3 regions of the Buttiauxella sp. WJP83 genome follow, and region 3 is predicted to be linked to each of the others. Evidence: predicted binding sites of a transcription regulator. Region 3 holds the regulator's gene; each other region holds the start of a gene.
The links. The regulator PhoB, encoded in region 3, activates phosphate uptake and scavenging genes when phosphate is short. The targets are predictions, from matches to a motif close to CTGTCATAAAACTGNCNNAT.
Positions count from the first base shown of each region.

Region 1: the regulator PhoB is predicted to act here: its motif matches at 5,642-5,661, upstream of nudF (ADP-ribose diphosphatase).
Region 2: the regulator PhoB is predicted to act here: its motif matches at 3,929-3,948, upstream of opgB (phosphatidylglycerol--membrane-oligosaccharide glycerophosphotransferase).

Region 1 is NZ_CP110080.1:3,952,581-3,960,510, forward strand. Features, by position in the region: gene nanK (N-acetylmannosamine kinase) at 1-849, opposite strand, end outside; gene parE (DNA topoisomerase IV subunit B) at 1,146-3,041, opposite strand; gene yqiA (esterase YqiA) at 3,086-3,661, opposite strand; gene cpdA (3',5'-cyclic-AMP phosphodiesterase) at 3,661-4,488, opposite strand; gene OH773_RS18285 (DUF1249 family protein) at 4,514-4,936, opposite strand; gene nudF (ADP-ribose diphosphatase) at 4,939-5,571, opposite strand; gene tolC (outer membrane channel protein TolC) at 5,783-7,270, shown strand; gene OH773_RS18300 (DUF1190 family protein) at 7,440-7,930, shown strand, end outside.
Region 2 is NZ_CP110080.1:3,551,638-3,559,567, reverse strand. Features, by position in the region: gene cysS (cysteine--tRNA ligase) at 1-620, shown strand, start outside; gene OH773_RS16465 (helix-turn-helix domain-containing protein) at 586-1,371, shown strand; gene ahpF (alkyl hydroperoxide reductase subunit F) at 1,415-2,974, opposite strand; gene ahpC (alkyl hydroperoxide reductase subunit C) at 3,048-3,611, opposite strand; gene opgB (phosphatidylglycerol--membrane-oligosaccharide glycerophosphotransferase) at 4,057-6,336, shown strand; gene OH773_RS16445 (DUF4156 domain-containing protein) at 6,436-6,795, opposite strand; gene gdhA (NADP-specific glutamate dehydrogenase) at 7,053-7,930, opposite strand, start outside.
Region 3 is NZ_CP110080.1:3,688,075-3,696,004, forward strand. Features, by position in the region: gene OH773_RS17070 (YicS family protein) at 34-327, shown strand; gene proY (proline-specific permease ProY) at 400-1,767, opposite strand; gene brnQ (branched-chain amino acid transporter carrier protein BrnQ) at 1,839-3,161, opposite strand; gene phoR (phosphate regulon sensor histidine kinase PhoR) at 3,565-4,872, opposite strand; gene phoB (phosphate response regulator transcription factor PhoB) at 4,895-5,584, opposite strand; gene sbcD (exonuclease subunit SbcD) at 5,787-7,004, shown strand; gene sbcC (exonuclease subunit SbcC) at 7,001-7,930, shown strand, end outside.

The sequences.
Region 1 (7,930 bases), 260 kb from region 3:
TGCCGCGCCCATTAACCCCGCATCGTGTTGATAATGCGCGGCATAAATCGGGATCTGGAACGCCGCAGGAGATTGTGCGAGCTGCTGCTCCACCTGTTGGCGATAACCCTGAGCCAGGCCAACACTGCCGCCAAGCACGATGCATTCGGTATCCAGCAGAGCTTTGATATTGGCGATTAGCTGGCAAATTGCCTGTGCTGAACGCGTCATTAACTGCTGAGCCTGCACATTCCCTGATTGAGCCTGAGCGAAGATTTCGCGAGTGTTTTTACCCTCAAGTTCATGTCCGGCTGCGGCGGCAATCGCACGCCCCGAAGCAATCGCCTCGACACAACCAACGCGTCCGCAACCGCACAGTGGGCCATTGGGATCGGCCTGTATATGGCCAATATGACCTGCAAATGCATACGGGCCGGTTAATAACTCACCATTTACCACAACGCCACCACCGACTCCCGTGGAAACCGTGATAAAGGTGACATGTTTAAACTGAGCAGACAGATAGCAATACTCAGCCCAGGCCGCAGCCTGCGCATCATTAAGAACAACACACGGCAGCCCCGTGAGTTTTTCAACCGTCGCCTGCAAGGGAAAATGATTCAATCCGCCCAGGTTATCGGGATTAAGCGCGGTAAGAATGCCCTTGTCGATAATCCCGGTGGATGCCACCGCCACCCGCTGAGCTTGTCCCTGATAAACGTCAACCAACCGGGCTAACGCTTGCTCAAGGGCTTGCGGCGCGGCATTTGCAGGTGTGGAAATTTCGGTACGTTGGAAAATTTTATGTTCATCGTTGATAAGCGCTGCGGCCATTTTGGTGCCGCCGATATCAATGGCAAGTGTGTTCATTGGTTTCTCCGCGCTTATTGGCGTCGCTGAAACAGTAGCTGGGGCCTGTAAATTCCCCACAATCACGCACACGTTGTTCTAACCTGGCTAATAGTGACATTTTGCTCCGCCTTATAAACCTCAATGAAGTTTAACTCCAAAAAAGAGTAGCGGACGGAGTATGAGCCATTCAAGTGACAAACTGGAAAAATGTGAAGGGAGTCAGGAATTGCGAGAAGGAACATGAGGGTTTTGCAAAGCGGGAAAATGTGATCAACGGCTGAATCGCGTTGATCACATTTATCCGAAAGCGGTAATTAGACTTCAATATCCGCCATATCGCCTTTATCTTGCAGCCAATTGCGACGATCTTCAGAACGTTTTTTCGCTAACAACATATCCATAATTGCCATGGTTTTGTCGTTATCTTCATCGTCGATCGTGAGCTGAACAAGACGGCGAGTGTTAGGATCGAGCGTGGTTTCACGTAATTGCAGCGGGTTCATTTCGCCCAGCCCTTTAAAGCGCTGCACGTTCGGTTTCCCTTTCTTACGTTTAAGTTGCTCAAGCACACCCGCTTTCTCTTCTTCATCCAGCGCGTAGTAGACTTCTTTGCCAAGATCGATACGGTACAACGGTGGCATCGCAACATAAACGTGACCACCGCGAACCAGCGAGCGGAAATGACGTACGAACAACGCACACAGCAAGGTTGCAATGTGGAGACCATCGGAGTCCGCATCCGCAAGGATACAGACCTTGCCGTAGCGCAACTGGCTCAGATCTTCGCTGTCAGGATCGATGCCGATCGCCACCGAGATATCATGCACTTCTTGCGAAGCAAGCACTTCATCGGAGGAGACTTCCCAGGTGTTAAGGATCTTACCTTTCAGCGGCATGATCGCCTGATATTCACGATCACGAGCCTGTTTAGCAGAACCGCCTGCGGAATCCCCTTCGACCAGGAACAGTTCAGTACGACTCAAATCTTGCGCGGAGCAGTCAGCCAGTTTTCCGGGTAATGCCGGGCCGCTGGTCAGCTTTTTACGCACCACTTTTTTGGCGGCACGCATACGGCGCTGAGCGCTGGAGATCGCCAGTTCTGCGAGTTGTTCCGCAATTTGAATGTTCTGGTTCAGCCACAAACTGAAGGCATCTTTCACCACACCGGAAACAAAGGCTGCGCACTGACGTGATGACAGGCGTTCTTTGGTTTGCCCAGCAAACTGCGGATCCTGCATTTTCACCGACAACACGTAGGCGCAACGTTCCCAGATATCTTCTGCGGAGAGTTTCACGCCGCGCGGCAGAATGTTGCGGTACTCGCAAAATTCACGCATCGCATCAAGCAACCCCTGACGCAGACCATTGACGTGGGTACCGCCTTGCATGGTTGGGATCAGGTTAACGTAGCTTTCTGTCAGCAGTTCACCGCCTTCTGGCAGCCATAACAGCGCCCAGTCAACTTGCTCAACCTCACCCGCGTAGTTTCCAACAAAGGGTGATTCCGGCAGTGTAGCCAGGCCGTTTACCGCTTCGCTCAAATAATCTTGCAGGCCATCCTGATAACACCAGCGCTGCTCGGTATTGTTCACTTTGTCAGTAAAAGTGATTTCAACACCCGGGCATAAAACCGCTTTGGCTTTCAGCAAATGGCTTAAACGAGAAACGGAAAAACGTGGGCTGTCGAAGAACGAAGCGTCAGGCCAGAAGTGAACGCTGGTGCCGGTATTACGTTTGCCACAGGTCCCGACGACTGCCAGTTCCTGTACTTTATCGCCGTTTTCAAACGCGATGCTGTAAACCTGCGAATCACGGCGAACCGTCACTTCAACACGTTTTGACAAGGCGTTGACGACCGAAATACCCACGCCGTGCAAGCCACCAGAGAACTGGTAGTTTTTGTTGGAGAATTTACCGCCCGCGTGCAGACGACAAAGAATGAGTTCGACAGCCGGAACGCCCTCTTCCGGATGGATATCAACCGGCATGCCGCGCCCGTCATCAATGACTTCTAATGACTGATCGGCATGGAGAATAACATCAACACGCTTCGCATGGCCTGCCAGCGCCTCATCCACGCTGTTATCAATGACTTCCTGGCCCAAATGGTTTGGACGGGTGGTGTCTGTGTACATCCCGGGACGGCGGCGAACAGGCTCAAGCCCGGTGAGTACCTCAATGGCATCGGCGTTATAACTGGATTGCGTCATGGTTTATTCGTTCAGATTGCGAAACAGGAATTCGACATCAGGCCTTAATGCAGGCCAAGGAAGTCGACGATCTGTGTGAAATAATCTTCGAAGCCTACAAAGGCGTGATTGCCACCGGACTCTACCGTCTGCCGACAGGGGGTGTAGTACGCCACTGCCTGGCGGTAATCAAGCACTTCGTCACCCGTTTGTTGTAACAACCAGATGAGATCTGGCGATTCTAACGGGTCAACTTGCATGACTTTAAGATCGTAAATATGGCGTGACTCTAGCACATATTGCTGCCCGGTGTAGGGGTTCTCGTTCTGGCCAAGATAATCGACGAGCAATTCAAAAGGCCGTACCGCTGGGTTTACAACGACCGCCGGTAGCGTAAAACATTGCGACAACCAGGTGGCGTAATAACCCCCTAAAGAGGAGCCCACAATTCCCAACGGTTCACCGCCATGCTTGAGTACCAGCGACTCCAGCAACTCTGCCGCATCGGCAGGATACGGCGGGAGTTCCGGGATAATCATATTGATATGCGGATGATTCTGCGCAAGCCAAGCCTGAAGGCTGGTGGCCTTAGCGGAACGCGGCGAACTATTAAAACCGTGTAAGTAAAGTAGCGTTGACATCAATACCCTTCTGAAGCGGTATCTGGGTTGAACACCGCACCTTTCAGGCGGCAAACCTCAGTGGTGACTTCGCCATTGGGATGGAGTTCCAGCCAACGCCAGCCTGGCTCAATGGTGTCGAGAGTGAAGTTGGAGCAATGCGGCTTAAATTGCACACATGTGGACGGTGTTGCCAGCATTCGTCTGCCGTTCCAGTCCAGATCCAACTCCTGATGAATATGACCACACACCAGCGTTTTCACTTTCGGGAATTTTTGCAAAACGTCATCCAGCTCTGCGGCATTGCGCAGGCTATGTTGGTCCAGCCAACTACAACCCGCGGGTACAGGGTGATGATGCAACAGTAATAGCGTATGCCGTTCAGGCGCACCGGCGAGCTTACGCTCCAGCCAGTCGAGCTGATAGTCGCTCAGTTCACCATGTGGGACGCCAAAGACCTGGCTGTCGAGCAGTAATATTTGCCAGTTGTCTCCGAGGAAAACTTGTTTGGCCGGGGAGATCCCCGCTTCAAGCAACGAGCTAAACATCGCAGGTTGGAAATCGTGATTGCCTGGCAGCCAAACGCAAGGCGCAGGAATCTCCGCAATGCCCTCAACAAAATGTTGGTAGGCCTGCGCACTGTGGTCCTGGGCGAGATCCCCAGTTGCAACGATAAGGTCATACTGACGCTGCTCGGCGAGGATGGCGGCAATAACAGCCTGATAGCTCATCCAGGTATTGATACCAAGCAGCGTTTCGTTCTTTCCAGAGAACAGGTGGGTATCTGTAATTTGCAAGATCCTGATCTGGCCCCCACCGGCCACAGGAAGATTTAACAGGCTTTCCAAATGGTGTCCTTAGGTTTCACCCTCACTAACAAACCGGAACCGCCATCGCTCCATGCGCCAAACAATATCGCAGCCAATCGGCTAGAAACTGATTAATTTGATGCTTTTCGTCACGTTGATGCAACTTTTTATTAGGATAATCATATCGTGCTTTGAAACGAAAGATCTGCTGACTTGAACACACTTCCGCGACCATGGCGTCATGATAAAGCCTGACCGACATCGATGGTAGGCTCCAGTAGCTGATCGCCGGGACAGTTTGTTCGATTTGTACAAGTGTGGTGTAACGAGTCGACTCAAGGATAGAGAGTCGATATTGAGCGCTAGTGACCTGATAAGTGACTTTTTCGCCCACTTCGTCATTACGAGGAAGCAGGCGTCGTAGTTGGGCGAAATTGGTTTCGCACAGACGCATCATTTCAGGGAAGTCAGGTGTATAGCGCTTCATGTTTAGTTGTTCCACTCTTCTCTTAATTTCTCATGATGCAATTGCAGCCAAAGCATTGCGATGACTGAAGCCGCGTTGTCGATTTTCCCTTCTTCTACTAACTGATAAGCCCGTTCCCGGCTCACGACATGAACACGAATGTCTTCGTTTTCATCTGCCAGACCATGTATGCCCTTCGCGGTTGTTGCGTCGACTTCCCCAACAAGAATCGATAAACGCTCGCTGGTTCCACCAGGGCTTGCCAGGTAGTTGATGACCGGTTTAGTGCGACCGACAATCACTCCTGCTTCTTCAACGGCTTCGCGGCGAGCAACGTCCTCGACACTCTCACCTTCTTCAATCATCCCCGCAACCAGTTCGAGCAACCACGGGCTGTCGCTGGTGTCATACGCGGCAATTCGAATCTGTTCGATTAAGACGACTTCATCTCGCACAGGGTCATAGGGTAGCAGTACTGCAGCGTGCCCGCGTTCTAAAATTTCGCGACAAACCTCACCACTCATTTCGCCATTAAACAAGCGATGGCGGAATCGATAAAGATCCAGCGAAAAAAAACCACTATAAAGTGTTTCCCGTGCAATAATTTCAACATCGTTTTTGGCTAATGTGACGAGTTGATCGTTTTGCTTAGTCATAATGATTTCCTGATTTTAATGGTTATGAAATGGGCAATTTCAAGCCAGTTTGTCTGCCGTTTCATTTCCTATGTGATAGATTGATGAAAATTAAGGGTCAATGGCACATTACGCCAAGCGCCCCTGCTGGCGGACTCTGCTAAAATCGGCGATCATTTCCGGCTCTTGTCAGCGCTAACAAATTATTTCTGCTTCACAACAAGGAATGCAAATGAAGAAACTGCTCCCAATTCTTATCGGTCTGAGCCTAACGGGTTTCAGTGCCATGAGCCAGGCAGAAAACCTGATGCAGGTTTATCAGCAGGCACGTTTAAGCAACCCGGACTTGCGCAAATCCGCTGCTGACCGTGATGCCGCATTCGAAAAAATTAACGAAGCACGTAGCCCGTTACTGCCACAACTCGGCCTTGGTGCTGATTATGAATACACCAATGGTTATAGTGATGCGAATGGCATCGACTCCAAAGCGGCGAGTGCCTCTTTGCAATTGACGCAAACCATTTTTGATATGTCGAAATGGCGTGCATTGACCCTGCAAGAGAAATCAGCAGGTATTCAAGATGTCACTTATCAGACTGATCAACAAACCCTGATTCTGAATACGGCAACAGCCTATTTTAATGTGCTGAGCGCCATTGATGCACTGTCCTTCACAGAAGCACAGAAACAGGCTATTTATCGTCAGTTGGATCAAACCACTCAGCGTTTTAACGTAGGTCTGGTAGCCATTACCGACGTACAGAACGCCCGTGCGCAATACGATAACGTATTGGCAAACGAAGTCACTGCACGAAACAATCTGGATAACGCGGTAGAAACGCTGCGCCAGGTGACGGGCAATTACTATCCGTCTTTGGCATCGCTGAATGTTGACGGCTTCAAAACCAACAAGCCTGATGGCGTGAATAATCTGCTGAAAGAAGCAGAAAAACGTAACCTGGCATTGTTGCAAGCACGCTTGTCTCAGGACCTGGCTCGCGAGCAAATTCGCTTCGCAGAAACTGGCCACATGCCAACCGTAGGTTTGACTGCATCGACGGGTGTTTCCAATACCACCTACAGCGGTTCTAAAACCAATAGCTCTCAGTACGATGACAGCGATATGGGCCAGAATAAAATCGGCCTGAACTTCTCCTTGCCGTTGTACACCGGTGGTTCGGTGAACTCTCAGGTGAAACAAGCGCAATACAACTTTGTTGGCGCGAGTGAGCAGCTTGAAAGTGCGCATCGTAGCGTAGTGCAAACCGTCCGCTCTTCGTTTAACAACGTGAATGCGTCAATCAGTACCATCAACGCCTATAAACAAGCGGTTGTGTCTGCACAAAGCTCTTTAGATGCAATGGAAGCGGGCTATTCCGTTGGTACTCGTACCATCGTTGATGTGTTGGATGCGACCACGACTCTGTACAACGCTAAACAACAGCTCTCCAGCGCTCGTTATAACTACCTGATCAACCAGCTGAATATTAAGTCAGCACTGGGTACGCTTAACGAACAGGATCTTGTTGCGTTGAATGCAACTCTGGGTAAACCCGTATCAACGACTGCAGACAATGTCGCTCCAGAAACGCCAGACCAGAATGCTCGTGCAGATGGTTATTCAGCGGATACCGAAGCAACAACTGCTACTGCAACACCTGCTAAAGCGACTCCAGCTTCAGCGACCAGCAGCAAATCAGCTAACCCGTTCAGTAACTGATGACATTATTTGGGGGCGTGACTCTACGCCCCCATCACAACTTGAGCCATTTAACGTAAGGCAACGTAAAGATCGCCCTCCTGGTGCCCGTCATCGCTTTAATTTCAACCATTCATCCCCTATTCTAAGCACAATATTAGCTTCATTCCTTTGGGCTCAGGACAGATAAATGAAACGGACAAAAACCATAAACCACGCATCGTTCCGCAAAAGCTGGAACGCCCGCCATTTGACGCCGGTTGCATTGGCGGTTACCGCTGTGTTTATGCTTGCCGGTTGCGAACAAAATGACGAAACAGTCTCTATGTATCAAAACGCAGATGACTGTTCTCAAGCCAACCCAGGCAAAAGTGCCGAATGTACGACTTCCTTCAACAACGCGCTGAAAGAAGCAGAACGTACTGCGCCTAAATATGCATCGCGTGAAGAATGTATTGCTGAATTTGGTGAAGGCCAATGTCAGCAAGCGCCTGCTCAAGCCAATATGGCAGGTGAACAAGCTCAGGCTCAACCTCAACAAAGCGGCAGCTTCTGGATGCCATTGATGGCCGGTTACATGATGGGCCGACTGATGGGCGGCGGCGCAGGCTTTGCGCAGCAACCTCTGTTTACCTCAAAGAATCCATCAAGCCCTGCTTACGGTAAATATGCCGATGCCAG
Region 2 (7,930 bases), 140 kb from region 3:
ACTCCGGGATGGTGATGGTCGATCGTGAGAAAATGTCTAAATCACTGGGCAACTTCTTCACTGTGCGTGACGTGTTGAAGTATTACGATGCAGAAACCATTCGCTACTTCCTGATGTCCGGTCACTATCGCAGCCAACTGAATTACAGCGAAGAAAACCTGAAGCAGGCGCGGACATCGTTGGAACGTTTGTACACCGCACTACGTGGTACGGACGCCAGCGCTCAACCCGCCGGTGGCGAGGCGTTTGAAGCCCGTTTCCGCGAAGCGATGGACGATGATTTCAACACGCCGGAAGCTTATTCGGTGCTGTTTGATATGGCGCGTGAAGTAAACCGACTGAAAACAGAAGATGTGAACGCAGCAAACGGCCTGGCGGCGGCGTTGCGTCAGCTTTCAGCCGTGCTGGGCTTACTTGAGCAAGAACCCGAAGCTTTCCTGCAAAGCAGCGTGCAGGCGGATGACAGCGAAGTGGCTGAAATCGAAGCGCTAATCAAACAGCGTAACGATGCGCGCCAGTCGAAAGATTGGGCGTTGGCAGACCAGGCTCGTGACCGTCTGAATGAAATGGGTATCGTGCTGGAAGATGGCCCGCAGGGAACAACCTGGCGTAGAAAATAATTTTTATTCAGTGAGTCATACAGAAAGCGGCGCAAGCCGCTTTTTTTTATCGACTACTATATTGGTAATAGAAATTGATAAGGGTTGGTGCATGGCTGCCATCAGTAATAGTGGTGAAACACCGCTTCTTTCTCTGTATCCCCCTCGTCCTTATGAAGAAATGGCCACTTTACGGCAGGCACTTTCTGGCGTGGGAACAGAGCACGCTTTTCATTCGAATGAAGAAATTAACGCCGTTCAGGAAAATGATAAATCACTCTATTTGTTCACTGATGGGCATTTTTCGTTTATTCGTGCCAGTGATGGTTTAGTGCTTTCGTCTGCGAGAGGCGAGATGATTTACGGCATTGCAGAATGCATGCGTCCACGTGGCGGTTGGTTTTTGAAAATTGAAGAACCCTGTAAAGCGCAAGTCGTTCCGGTGGAACAAGCCTTTAAAATCTTTACTCAACAGAATTTATGGCAAACCGTCGCCAGCCTGCTTGCCTGGTTTATACAGGTTTATTCCGTGCGTGAAGAGCATCTGCTGGGAGTGACAGCTTATGTCATGATCCGCAGTAAGTTGCTTGAATTGAACATACTGACACCTGATCACCTTAGCACTATTAATGTGGCGGATTATATTCAGGAACGCACTCAACTGGCGCGCAGTACTATTATGGCAATTTTGAGTGAATTACGGCGTGGGGAGTACATCGAGATTAAGCGCGGCAAGCTGGTAACGATTAAACATTTACCGAAAGACTATTAAAAAAGCCCATCAAGTGATGGGCTTTTGTCATCAATAAACGGTTTTATGAATTGCGAATCAAATAATCAAATGCGCTCAGAGAGGCTTTCGCACCTTCGCCGGTCGCGATAATGATTTGTTTGTACGGGACGGTAGTGCAGTCACCCGCAGCGAATACGCCCTTCACGGTCGTTTCACATTTCGCATCAATGATAATCTCACCCATGCGGTTGCGCTCAACGCTGCCTTCCAGCCAGTTCGTGTTTGGCAGCAGGCCGATTTGTACGAAAATCCCCGCCAGTTCAATCTCATGAACGTGTTCAGTAATGCGATCTTTGTACTGTAAACCGGTGACTTTCGCGCCATCGCCTTTCACTTCCAGCGTTTGCGCATTCAAAATGATGTCGACGTTTTTCAGGCTGCGAACTTTATTCTGTAAGACCTGGTCAGCTTTCATTTCTGGCGCGAACTCCAGCAACGTAACGTGTTCGACAATACCCGCCAGATCGATTGCTGCTTCAACGCCTGAGTTACCGCCACCGATCACCGCCACGCGTTTACCTTTAAACAGCGGGCCGTCACAGTGTGGGCAATACGTCACGCCTTTGGTGCGGTACTGTTCTTCGCCTGGAACATTCATATTGCGCCATTTCGCACCGGTCGCAATGATGATGCTGCGAGCACTCAGCGTTGCGCCAGACGCAGTTTGGATCTGATGCAAACCACCTTCGGTTTTCGCCGGGATCAGTTTGCTGGCACTTTGCGTGTCGATAACATCCACATCGTAATCATCAACGTGTGCTTTCAGTGCACCCGCCAGTTTTTGGCCTTCAGTCTTCGGTACGGAAATGTAGTTTTCGATATCAACGGTATCTAATACCTGGCCACCAAAACGCTCGCCCATCAGGCCAGTGCGAATGCCTTTACGTGCGGAGTAAACCGCTGCTGCCGCACCTGCTGGGCCGCTGCCGACAATTAACACATCGTAGGCTTCACGTTTATTCAGCGCTTCGGCAGCTCGTGTTTCAGCACCGGTATCAATTTTACCGACGATTTCAGCCAGCGTCATACGCCCCTGGCCGAACTCTTTACCGTTCAGGAATACCGCTGGCACGCCCATGACGTTGCGCTCCTGAATTTCATTCTGGAACACACCACCGTCAATTGCTGTATGGCTGATGCGCGGGTTCAACACGCTCATCAGGTTCAGCGCTTGTACCACGTCCGGGCAGTTGTGGCAGGAGAGCGAGTAATAAGTTTCGAAATGGAAATCGCCATCGATTTCGCGGATCTGCTCAAGCAAATCTTGCGACTCTTTCGACGGATGTCCCCCGATCTGCAGCAATGCCAGCACCAGAGAAGTAAATTCGTGACCGAGTGGCGAACCTGCAAAACGCGGGCCTTTATCGGAACCTGGATTAGTAATCAGAAACGACGGTTTGCGCACCGGCAAATCGTTATTGATGGTGAATGAAACTTTGTCAGAAAGCTCGGCGATTTCTGCCAGTAATTCACTGACTTCTGAAGATTTAGGGCTGCCATCCAGAGTTGCTATTAACTCAACAGGTTTAGTTATTTTCTCAAGATAGGCTTTGAGTTGGGTTTTCATATTGGTGTCGAGCATGATGTGCCTCCCTAATGGCAAGAAAAAATCGGCTGCAAGTGCAGCCGATAAGCGTTACTGAATGTGAAGCGGTTTAAATTTTGCCGACCAGATCTAAAGACGGAGACAGCGTCGCTTCGCCTTCTTTCCATTTAGCAGGGCAAACTTCACCTGGGTGAGATGCCACATACTGAGCGGCTTTCACTTTACGCAGCAGGTCTGATGCGTCACGGCCAATGCCTTCAGCAGTCACTTCGATAGCCTGAATGATGCCCTGTGGGTCAACAACGAAGGTTGCGCGGTCTGCCAGACCTTCATCTTCACGCATGTTGTCGAAGTTACGGGTCAGCGTGCCTGTTGGGTCGCCAATCATCGCGTATTTGATTTTTGCAATAGTGTCAGAGCTGCTGTGCCATGCTTTGTGGGTGAAATGGGTGTCTGTAGAAACAGAGTAAATATCCACGCCCAGTTTCTGGAATTCGTCGTAATGGTCAGCAACATCGCCCAGTTCAGTTGGGCATACAAAAGTGAAGTCAGCTGGATAGAAGAAGAAAACGCTCCAGCGGCCTTCTACGTCCTGCTCGGTAACTTCAATGAATTCACCGTTTTTAAAAGCGCTGTTTTTGAATGGTTTGATTTTTGTATTAATTAAAGACATCTGTACTTCCTCCGTTTTGCGATGGGAGAAAGATAACGAAATTTCGCGTTTCGCTCTAATGGGTAGGTTGTATTGAATTGATAAGTAATACCTACCAATCGAAACGACAGGCATAAAAAAAGCCACCCCTTGCGGAGTGGCCTTTTAATGTTGCGCGTTACAATTCCACTTTAAAAAATCATAACAGCGGCGGGATTAAATCACTGATGCGCTGAACGGGTCAATCCACCCAAGCGTTGTATTAACGATGGTTCTAATAGCTGGCAGCTATTAATCATGCACGTCGATGACGTCCGGGATACGTACAATTCCGAAATGCATGTCACTTTCATGTCAGAGAAATTGCAGGAGTGTGACAACACAGCTAGATTTAGCGCACATGCGTTTTTATGTACATTTTTGCGCAATGGCGCGGGTTCATTTTGAGGGTTAGGCGTTGTCGGAAATGTTTTCAATTGTGTTGTTTGTCGCAGCCATTGCCGTGTATGCCGTTAAAGCTGGACGTAACGTTTGGTGGTTTAGTGTCATCCTGCTTATTTTGGGATTATATATCGTCCTGAACGTGACGTTTGTCGCCAGCAACTACTTCACCGGTGAAGGCATCAACGACGCGGTGCTTTATACCCTGACCAGCAGCCTGACGGGCGCCGGAACAGGCAAGTACATTCTTCCTGGCGTTGGGGTATTTGTTGTCCTGGTCGCCGTATTTGGCGGTTTGGCCTGGATTCTGCGTCGCCGTAAAGGCTATCCCCATCACTTTGGATATAGCCTGCTGGCAATTGTTTTGGCGCTGGCCTCGGTCGATGCATCACCTGCTTTTCGCCAGGTGACAGAACTGGTTACATCACAAACTCGCGCGGGTGATTCTGATTTCGATGTTTATTACAAAGTCCCCCATGGCACCATTAATAATCCGAAACTTAACCTCGTTTATATTTATGGCGAAAGTCTTGAACGTACTTATCTGGAGCCGGAATACTTCCCTGACTTAGCGCCGGAATTAACGGGGCTAAAAAATGAAGGAATAGATTTCAGCCATACCGTCCAATTACCCGGCACTGATTACACCATAGCCGGAATGGTCGCCTCACAATGTGGTATTCCATTATTTGCGCCGTTCGAAGGGAACTCATCGGCTTCGATGTCGAGTTTCTTCCCGAAAAATATCTGCCTGGGTGACATACTGAAAGCCTCGGGTTATGAAAACTACTTTATGCAGGGCGCAGATTTACGTTTTGCTGGCAAAGATATCTTTTTACAGTCTCATGGTTTCGACTATATGTACGGGGCTCAAGAGCTGAAAAGCATGGTTGCCGACCCAAACTACCGCAATAACTGGGGCTTCTACGACGATACGGTGCTGGATGAAGTCTATGAAAAGTATATTGAACTGTCGAAAGCAAACAAACGATTCTCACTGTTTACGTTAACCGTCGATACGCACCATCCAGACGGTTTTATTTCAAAAACGTGCAAGCGTCGCAGTTACAATTTTGACGGCAAACAAAACCTGTCTTTTGGCGCGGTAGCCTGTAGCCAGGAACATATCGCCGCGTTAATCGAAAAAATAAAAGCTTCACCCTATTTTAAAAATACCGTGATTGTCGTTTCTTCTGATCATCTCGCCATGAATAACACCGCCTACAAATACCTTAACCAGCACGATAGAAATAACCTGTTCTTTATTCTTCGTGGTGATAAACCGCAGGCGGACCTGGTGCCGGTAAAACGCAGTACTCTGGATAACGGAGCAACAGTGCTGGATGTTCTGGGGGGCGATAATTATCTTGGCTTAGGGCGCAGCAGTTTGTCCGGGCAGTCGATAGCCGCCGTATTTCTTAACGTAAAAGAAAAGGTGATGGCGTGGAAACCTGACGTCATTGATCTGTGGAATTTCCCGAAAACCATCACCCAATATGAGATTAACCAGCAGAAAAATACCTTCAGCTATTCTGGGGCGCATTTTAAAATGCCATTGCTGCTGCGTATTCTGGATAAGAAAATCGAGCCATTACCGGAAAGCGAATACTCTGCACCGCTGCGCTACCAACTGGCTGATTTTAAAGAAAACGACAAATTTATTTGGGCCGACCGCTGCTTCAAAATGGCGCGTTTGTGGGAACCCAAACTGGCACTTTCCACCGGTCTGTGTGTTGCCCAGGGGCAAATGGGCGGACAGCCGACAGTGCGTTTAATTGAACAACCGCAGGAACAACATGCGGTGCAATTTACCCAGCAAGCTACCGACAAAGCGCGTTTTAAAAATACTGTGGCACTGCTGAAACTGGATGAAAACGCGATTCGCTACCAGGCCGATAGCTTTATTTTCAATATCCCCGGCGCTCCGCAAAACGTGAAAGCGTTTACCGGGATTTCCCGTCCTGAAAATTGGGGGCGCTGGTCAAATGCCAATCTGGCACCGGCAGTGAAAATCGAATATGCCGAGCCGTTGCCGGAGAAATTTGATCTGGTCATTACAGCTAAAGCATTTGGGCCAAATATCGGCCAGCCGGTGCCGGTAAAAGTGGGAAGCCAGCAGCAGACGTTAACACTTGGCGAAGAACTCAGTACCACTACGCTGCATTTTGATAATCCTGAGCGCAGTAGTCTGGTGGAAATTATTCCGCCACAGCCTCAGTTATCTAATGAAGGCAATATTCTGGGCCATGAACCGCGCAAGCTGGGGATTGGAATGGAAGATATTAAAGTGGTGCCAGCGGCATAGAATAAAACGGCCCTCATCCCGGCCTTCTCCCCCTGGAGAAGGGGAAAAACGGTTACCCCGCATGGGAGAGGGCTGCCTGCTTCGCTAAGCACAGACGCATCACTCAGGGCAGCGATACACATTCCCGGTCAGCGTTACGTTAGTTTGCTCGCTGCTGCCGGAGCCGTTATAGGCGCTGCCGGTCTGGCCTGCACGCTGAGTCAAAATAGACACCACGTTGCCACCCATATTAGCCGCCTGGTTTTTCAGGTCATTGCGCGCGCCGGTTTCCAGGTTACTGTTTGATGTCCAGCCGCCGGTCACGAAATTCCCCTGGCTGCCGGTAACATCGCCGAGGAATTTACACTCCTTACCTGGCTCGTTGTTGGTTACGCGCACGTGTTGAGCCTGTGAGTTCACGCTGTTGGCGCTGCACCCCGCCAGTAGAACGGCCAGTGTAATAAGAGTTAGTTTTTTCATCGTGTTTCCTGGTAGGTATATTCAAATGCAAATAGATGCGCTGAATAATATCGACAGAAAAAAACTACCGAACGAGAAGATTCTTAAAACAGGAATGCCGATTGAGGGAATAAATAAAATTCGATTAAGCGTTGAGGTGCCGTTTATTGATGTAATTAAATTGTTGATTTTGATTGGGGGATTAAAGAATGGATGTTATTAAACTGCGAAATAATAATTATGGCGCTCGGTAATCTACCGAACGCCATGGTTAAATATTATAAAATACCTTGTCCTGCCATTGCGTCAGCCACTTTCACGAAGCCCGCAATATTCGCGCCACGAACATAATGCGTTTGCTTATCTTCACCGCCGTAATTCACACAGGCTTCGTGAATATCCAGCATGATGTGATGCAGACGGACATCCACTTTCTCTGATTTCCAGCTCAGGCGAGCGGCGTTTTGCGCCATCTCAAGGCCTGATGTTGCCACGCCACCCGCATTAGCCGCTTTACCTGGTGCAAACAACACGCCCGCATCAATGAACAGATTGGTGGCTTCAATGGTAGTCGGCATATTCGCGCCTTCCGCCACGGCTTTCACACCATTGGCAATCAGCGTGCGTGCCGCGTCGGTATCCAGTTCATTTTGCGTGGCACACGGTAGCGCGATATCTACCGGCACGTTCCACGGTTGCTGGCCTTCGAGGTATTGCAGGCCGAACTCTTTCGCATAATCGGCAACGCGCCCGTCACGGCTGGATTTGATTTCAGTCAGACGTGCCAGTTTCTCGGTGGTGAAGCCTGCTTCATCAACCACGGTGCCGTTGGAGTCAGAAGCGGTAATTACGCGAGCACCCAGAGAGAGTGCTTTTTCGATGGCATACTGCGCCACGTTGCCGGAACCAGAAACGGCGACACGCATCCCTTCAAAGCCCAGACCATGACGCTTGAGCATCGCATCGGTGAAATAGATTAGGCCGTAACCGGTGGCTTCCGGGCGAATCAGGCTTCCGCCAAACGAAAGGCCTTTGCCGGTGAACACGCAAGCGGTGTTGTTGGAGAGTTTTTTCATCATCCCCGCCATAAAGCCCACTTCACGCCCGCCAACGCCAATATCACCTGCCGGGACGTCAGTATCTGGCCCCAAATGGC
Region 3 (7,930 bases):
CCCGCCGATGCGCCCTGATAAAAGGAGATCGTCATGACTCTCGCCCGAACCCTTTCCCTGCTTTTGCTCGTACTATGCTCCACTAACGCTTTGGCCAGTTCAGCTTATGAATCTCTACAATTTGGAAAGTATAAACAACAGATTACCGCAGACTTAAAAAAGACCTGCCATCCGCAAAAGAAAATGAGTGATGATGACTGGGCAAATAAAATCCTCTCCAATGAGGAGAACAAACGTTACATCCGCGATGCGAGGATTGCGCTTGAACGTAATAATGAGAAAAACTACTGGGATGCAATTAGTAAAGTAGAGTGCCCGGAGATGTAAACAGTAGGGTGGATCTCGCTGACGCTAATCCACCCTACTACTACCTTTAATCGACAACGTTAAAGACGTTATCTACGAGTTTGTGGCGAGTATTTGACGACGTTTAAACATCCAGCCTACCAGCAGCAATACTATCCACACGCAGCCAACATAAAGCGAGATGCGGGTGTCTGGATGCCAGCCGATTAGCCCAATGATAAATACCAGGAATACCAGGCCCACAATTGTGGTTGCCACGCCGCCCGGCACCGGGAATTTCAGCGCCTTAGTTTCATCAGGAGAAAGCTTGCGGCGGAACGCAATCTGCGACAGCAGGATCATTATCCAAACCCACACAGTGGCAAACGTAGCCAGCGAAGCAATCACCAGGAAGACGTTTTCTGGAATCAGGTAGTTGAGCACAACCGCCAGTAACAGTGCGCAGCACATGACCAGCACGGTGACCCAGGGAATGCCATTGCGTGAAGTTTTGGCGAACACTTTCGGGGCGCTGCCCTGCTCTGCCATGCCGTGCAACATTCGGCCTACACCGAATACGTCACTGTTAATTGCGGAAAGCGAAGCGGTGATCACCACAAAGTTAAGAATACCTGCCGCAGCCGTAATCCCCATATGCTGGAAAGTCAGCACGAACGGGCTACCTTCCGTCCCCACCTGGTTCCACGGGTAAATAGACATGATGACAAACAGCGTACCGACATAGAACACCAGGATACGCAACGGAACAGAGTTGATAGCGCGTGGGATCGACTTCTGTGGGTCTTTCGCTTCACCCGCAGTAATACCAATGATTTCAATGCCGCCATAGGCAAACATGACCATCTGCAACGACATAATCATGCCTATCCAGCCATTGCTGAAGAAGCCGCCATTGCTCCACAAGTTATGGATGCCCGTCGGCTGACCACCGTTTCCAATGCCCCAAACGATGATGCCGATACCGGCTGCAATCATGATGATGATGGTAGCGACTTTGAAGAAGGAGAACCAAAACTCCAGCTCACCAAACACTTTTACGCTCATCAGGTTTATGGCGCAGATAATCAGAACCACGCTCAATACCCAGACCCAATGCGGCACGGCCGGGAACCACAGTCCCATATAGATGCCAAAGGCGGTGACATCGGCAATCGCGACAATCAGGATTTCAAAACAGTAGGTCCAACCTGTGATGTATCCTGCCAGCGGGCCAAGGTTATCTTGCGCATAGCGTGAGAATGAACTGGCGGAAGGGTTATGAACCGACATCTCCCCCAGCGCACGCATAATGATGTAAGCAGCAACGCCACCGATGATGTAGGCCAACAAGACGCTGGGCCCTGCCATTTTGATTGCGTCTGCCGAGCCATAAAACAGCCCGGTGCCAATCGCCGAACCCAACGCCATAAAGCGTATGTGCCGGGTACTCAAGCCGCGCTTGAGTTTATTAGCGTTTTCCATTGATTCCATACCTGCTTAACAATAAAAAAAACCACGGAGCGAAGCCCCGTGGTTGTACAAAATTATAATTTTTAGTGGGCTGCTTGAGCCACTTGTCGCCCTGCTGCGCGGTCCCATATGATGGCAATCACCACCATGATTAACGTTGGGAGCAACCATGCCAGGCCCTGGTCGGACAATGGCAGGCGTGAAGTCCACGCGGGTAAAATGTCACTGATTGCTGATGCTTTGATCCCATCGAGGATGCCAAACAATGTACTAATGAGCATCGCCGGTGCAATCACACGCGTCGAGTTATGCCACCACGGACGGGTGAAGCTCAGCACCACCAGCGCAATACACGGTGGGTAAATCGCCGTCAGCACCGGAATCGAAACCTGAATCAGATGGCTCAACCCGAGGTTAGAAACCACCATCGAGAACAAGCCAAGGATAAACACCAGCGAACGGTAAGACAGCGGCAAATACTGGCTGAAGAACTCAGCACACGCACAAGTCAGGCCAATTGCCGTTACCATGCAGGCGAGGAAAATCAACGCGGCCAGGAAGAAACTGCCTGCACCACCGAAGGTGTGTGCCACGTAAGCATGCAGAATGGCAGCACCGTTGGCATTTTGGTCAGCCACAAGAGTTGCACTGTCTGAACCCAGGCGGAACAGCGCCAGATAAATCAGCGTTAAGCCAATACCTGCAATCAGACCAGCCCAAATGGTATAACGCGTCAGCAGACGGGATTCAGTGACACCACGCGAGCGTGCAGCGTTAACAATGACAATGCCGAAGACCAGTGACGCAAGGGTATCCATGGTCAGATAGCCATTCACAAAACCGTTAGAAAACGCGGCATTCTGATACGCCTCAGTCGCCGTGCTGATCCCACCCGCAGGCCACAACATAGCACCCGCAGCCAACGCCAACAGCGCGACAATTTTCACCGGAGCCAACACATGGCCTACGGTATCCAGCAGTTTGCCTGGATAAAGTGAAATGGCGATAACAATAGCGAAGTAAACCACGCTGTAGATAAACAGTGGCAGTTCACCCGTGCCGACCAGTGGCGCAATCCCCACTTCGAAGGAAACGGTAGCCGTACGCGGTGTCGCAAACAGCGGGCCAACAGCCAGGTAGCAAATCGTCGCCAACAGCACACCGGCACGACGGCCAATCGGTGAGCTCAGGCTATCAATGCCACCGCCTACACGAGCAATGGCGACGATAGTCAGAACCGGGAGACCGACTGCGGTCACCAGGAAGCCTAGTGACGCTATCCAGACGTGTTCACCCGCCTGTAACCCCACCATGGGTGGAAAAATGATATTGCCTGCACCGACAAACAACGCAAAGGTCATAAAGCCCAGCGCGAGGATGTCTCGAGATTTCAAATGATGGGTCATAAATATTTGCAGCCTGTGGATGTGTGGTGTTGAAAGTATTCAAATTTTTATGCCACTAACTCGGCATAAAAGCGGTGATCGGTGGAGACGACAGCGAAAAATCCTTTCCGGGATCGGTGGCGAAGAATAGTTGTTTGAATTACCACTCAAATCCAGTCGGTCTACTAATCACAGGGGCGCAATTAAAACGCTTATAGCGTATGAAGGCAAGAAGGGATCCTAAAACCAGATTGATCTCCTTAAATTAGACTTAAAGTCAGTATATTTGTTTATCCGTTAGAAAGTAGTATGGTTTATTGTGTGGTTAAATTATAACCGATTAAGCGTTTTTGATTTACAAGTGAACAAAAAAAACACAGGCCAGTATACTGGCCTGTGTTTTTTTTGACACAGAAGCATTCAGCTACTCTGTCTGCACTTCTTTTTCGCTAACGATTAACCGCTCAGGCAGCACAAAGGAAAATGTCGAACCTTTGCCCGGCTGGCTTTCGATATTCAGACGCGCATCGTGATGGCTTAAAGCATGTTTCACTATTGCCAGTCCCAACCCACTACCGCCGGTTTGCCGCGAACGCGCCTTATCCACGCGATAGAAGCGCTCGGTGAGGCGTGGAATATGTTCCGCTGAAATACCCGGCCCGCTGTCCGTCACGCTAAAGCACGCGCCGCCTGCCACCCGCTTCCAGCCCACTGTAATGTGCGTCCCTTCCGGCGTATGGTTTACCGCGTTATACACCAGGTTTGAAATCGCGCTACGCAGCTGTTCATCGTTACCGAACACTTTTAGCGAGGGATCAATATCGAATTGCAGTGTCTGTCTTTGCTGGCTGAGAGTTTGCGCTTCTCTCTCTACCACCCGCAACATCAGTGGCACATCAATCTTTTCATTGAGTACCATGGCCGGAGCCGCTTCGATTTTTGACAGCGTCAAAAGTTGTTTCACTAACCCTTCCATGCGCGAAGTTTGCTCGCGCATGGTGCCAAGCGCTTTCTCACGCAGCGGCCCTTCAAGCGCTTGATCCTGCATCATCTCCAGATAACCTTGCAGCACCGTTAACGGTGTACGAAGTTCATGGCTTACGTTGGCAAAGAAGTTACGTCGCGCCCCTTCTAGTTGGTGCATCTGAGTGACATCGCGCGCGACCAGCAGCCACTGTTCGTCGCTGTAAGGCATAACACGAAATTCAAGATGACGACCATTGTTGAGCACCAGCGTCAATGGCCGGGAGAAATCTTTTTGCGTCAAATAGCGGGTAAATTCCGGATAACGCAGCAGGTTTAGGATGTTCTGCCCATTATCATCCGGCCAGCGTAGCCCCAGCAGTTGTTGAGCCAGTCCGTTACACCAAAAAATTGTCCCTTCTTCCGTCGTCAGTACGACGGCATCTGGCAATGATTCCGCACCGCTACGAAAGCGTTTGATCAAATTGCCTAGCTCTTTGCGACGCTTTTTATTGCGTAACTGCATTTGGTGAAGGCCGTATAACAACGGATCCCAACTTCCGCGACCGGGAGGAGGCGTCATGCTGCGATCCACCCACAGCCACCACGACAAACGCAGCAAATTCCAGAAATGCCAAACCAGCAGTCCAGTGACTGCCAGTAATAAAAACCAAGGTAAATAGCCAAAAATCAGGCCCAAAATGATGGCGGGTATACAACAGAGCACCAGCTCCATCACCAGCCTTTTCCATGACAACCGTTCCAGCACGCGTCACTCTCCTGCTAAGGGGTTAAAAGCGGGTTGAGAACCGATAACCCGTACCGCGTACTGTTTGTACCATTCTGTCATGTCCACTGTGTTCGAGCGCTTTGCGTAACCGCCGGATATGGACGTCCACAGTTCGGTCTTCGACATAAACATTGGTGCCCCATACATGATTAAGCAACTGTTCACGGCTATAGACCCGTTCCGGGTGCGTCATAAAGAAGTGTAACAACTTAAATTCCGTCGGGCCCATATCCAAAGGATTTTCACCGGTCATCACGCGATGTGACGACGGGTCAAGGCTTAGCCCGTGCATTTCAATCACCTCTTCCACCGCCATTGGGGAGATTCGGCGCATGACAGCTTTAATACGAGCTACCAACTCCTTGGGTGAAAACGGTTTGGTAATGTAGTCATCGGCCCCGACTTCAAGGCCACGCACGCGATCTTCTTCTTCACCGCGCGCCGTCAGCATCATCACGGGGATTTCACGCGTCAATGCCTCACGTTTCAAATGCTTGATAAACTGAATACCTGAGCCGCCTGGTAACATCCAGTCCAGTAAAATCAGGTCCGGGAAAGGTTCAATAAGCAGATTCACTGCACTGTCATAATCTTCCGCTTCTACAGGCTGAAAACCGTTTTGCTCGAGCACAAAACTCACCATCTCACGGATTGGAGCTTCATCTTCTACGACTAAAATACGCTTCGCCATGATTCGCCCTGCTAAAGGAAGATACCCAAAGGTGTAATTGTTGTTTCAATGCGGCGCCATTATGCGTCAGATTTATGACAGATTTATGAAATACATGACTGTTTGATGACTCATCATTTTGATTTATGACACAGACAGATATGACGTTTTTCGCCTCACCCCTTTATAATCGAGACTTCGCTTTTAAGCCACTGGATAGGTTATGCGCATTATTCACACATCAGACTGGCATCTTGGTCAAAATTTTTATACCAAAAGCCGCGGTCCAGAGCACCAGGCATTTCTTGAATGGTTGCTCAATACCGCAGTCGTTCATGATGTGGATGCGATTATTGTCGCAGGGGATATTTTCGATACTGGCTCGCCGCCGAGCTACGCCCGTGAACTGTATAACCGATTTGTGGTGCAGCTTCAGGCAACCGGATGTTCCCTGGTGGTTCTGGCGGGGAATCACGATTCTGTTGCAACACTTAACGAATCGCGAGAATTAATGGCGTGCCTTAACACTTATGTCATCGCCAGCGCCCGTCACGATGCCAGCCAACAAGCTATGGTGCTCAATAAGAAAGATGGCAAGCCGGGGGCAATTCTGTGCCCCATCCCCTTTCTGCGTCCACGCGATATTCAAAACAGCCAGGCGGGTTTATCCGGCCACGAAAAGCAGCGTTCATTAATGGAGTCCATTAGCGAACATTATCAGCAGTGTTTCCGCGCGGCGTGTGATTTACGTGCGGATGCGAAGCTGCCGATTATCGCCACCGGGCATTTAACCACGGTGGGTGTGACGAAAACGGATGCGGTGCGCGACATTTATATTGGCACGCTAGACGCCTTCCCGGCGCAGCATTTCCCGCATGCGGATTACATCGCCCTGGGACATATTCATCGCGCACAATTAATTGGTGGCACCGAACATATCCGCTACAGCGGCTCGCCAATACCGTTGAGTTTTGACGAAACCGGTAAGGTCAAAAGCGTTTATCTGGTTGAGTTTGCAGAAGGTAAATTGAGTGAGGTTACCCCACTTCCGGTCCCTGTTAGCCAGCCTTTAGCGGTGATCAAAGGTTCATTGGGCGAAATTGAACAGCAGCTTGCTCAATGGCGCGATGCCCCCGCAGACCCCAAAGTCTGGTTGGACATCGAAATCGCCACCGACGAATATCTGCATGATATGCAGCGCCATATTCAGCAACTGACTGAAACACTGCCAGTTGAAGTCGTTTTGCTGCGCCGTAGCCGTGAGCAGCGCGAGCGTGTCATTGCTCAACAACACAAAGAAACACTGAGCGAACTGACGGTAGAAGATGTTTTTGAGCGCCGTCTGGTTCAGGAAGAGACGACAGAGGAACGCGCACAGCGTTTACGCACTCTATTTGCCCAAACCGTGGCAAGTCTGCATGACGCGGAGGAACAGGCATGAAAATCCTCAGCCTGCGGTTAAAAAATCTAAACTCCCTGAAAGGGGAATGGAAAATTGATTTCACCCGCGAGCCTTTCGCCAGCAATGGTTTGTTCGCAATAACCGGGCCGACAGGGGCCGGAAAAACAACACTGCTGGATGCTATCTGCCTCGCGCTTTATCACAAAACTCCGCGTCTCAACACGGTCTCACAATCACAAAATGATCTCATGACCCGCGACACTGCCGAATGTCTGGCGGAAGTGGAGTTTGAAGTCAAAGGCACAGCCTACCGCGCATTCTGGAGCCAAAATCGGGCGCGCAACGCAGCAAACGGTAATCTTCAAGCTCCACGCGTTGAGCTTGCGGAAGTGGCAAGCGGCAAAATCATCGCTGATAAAGTAAAAGATAAGCTCGATGTCACCGCCAAATTAACCGGTCTCGATTACGACCGCTTTACCCGCTCAATGATGCTCTCGCAGGGCCAGTTTGCGGCGTTTTTAAATGCCGATGCCAATGACCGCGCGTCCTTGCTTGAAGAGCTTACCGGAACGGAGATTTACGGCGCTGTTTCTGCGGCGGTATTTGAAAATCATAAAAATGTACGCAGCCAACTTGAGAACTTACAAGCGCAGGCGGCAGGTGTTGCGCTGTTAAGCGATGAGCAGCACCAGCAGCTTTCTGCCAGTTTGCAATTACTTACTCTTGAAGAAAAAAATCGTCTTACGGAGCAGCAAACGCTTCAGCTCCATCAGAAGTGGCTGAGTCAACTCAACCAGTTGACTCAACACCACGCGCATTCAGAAGCAGCGTTGAATACGGCCGCTCGCGCTATTGAGGAAGCGGCACCGCAACTCGAAAAGCTGATGCGAGCTCAACCTGCAGAAAAATTGCGCCCTGACTGGCAGCGCCTGCAAGAACTGAAAACTACGCTGAAAAATACCCGC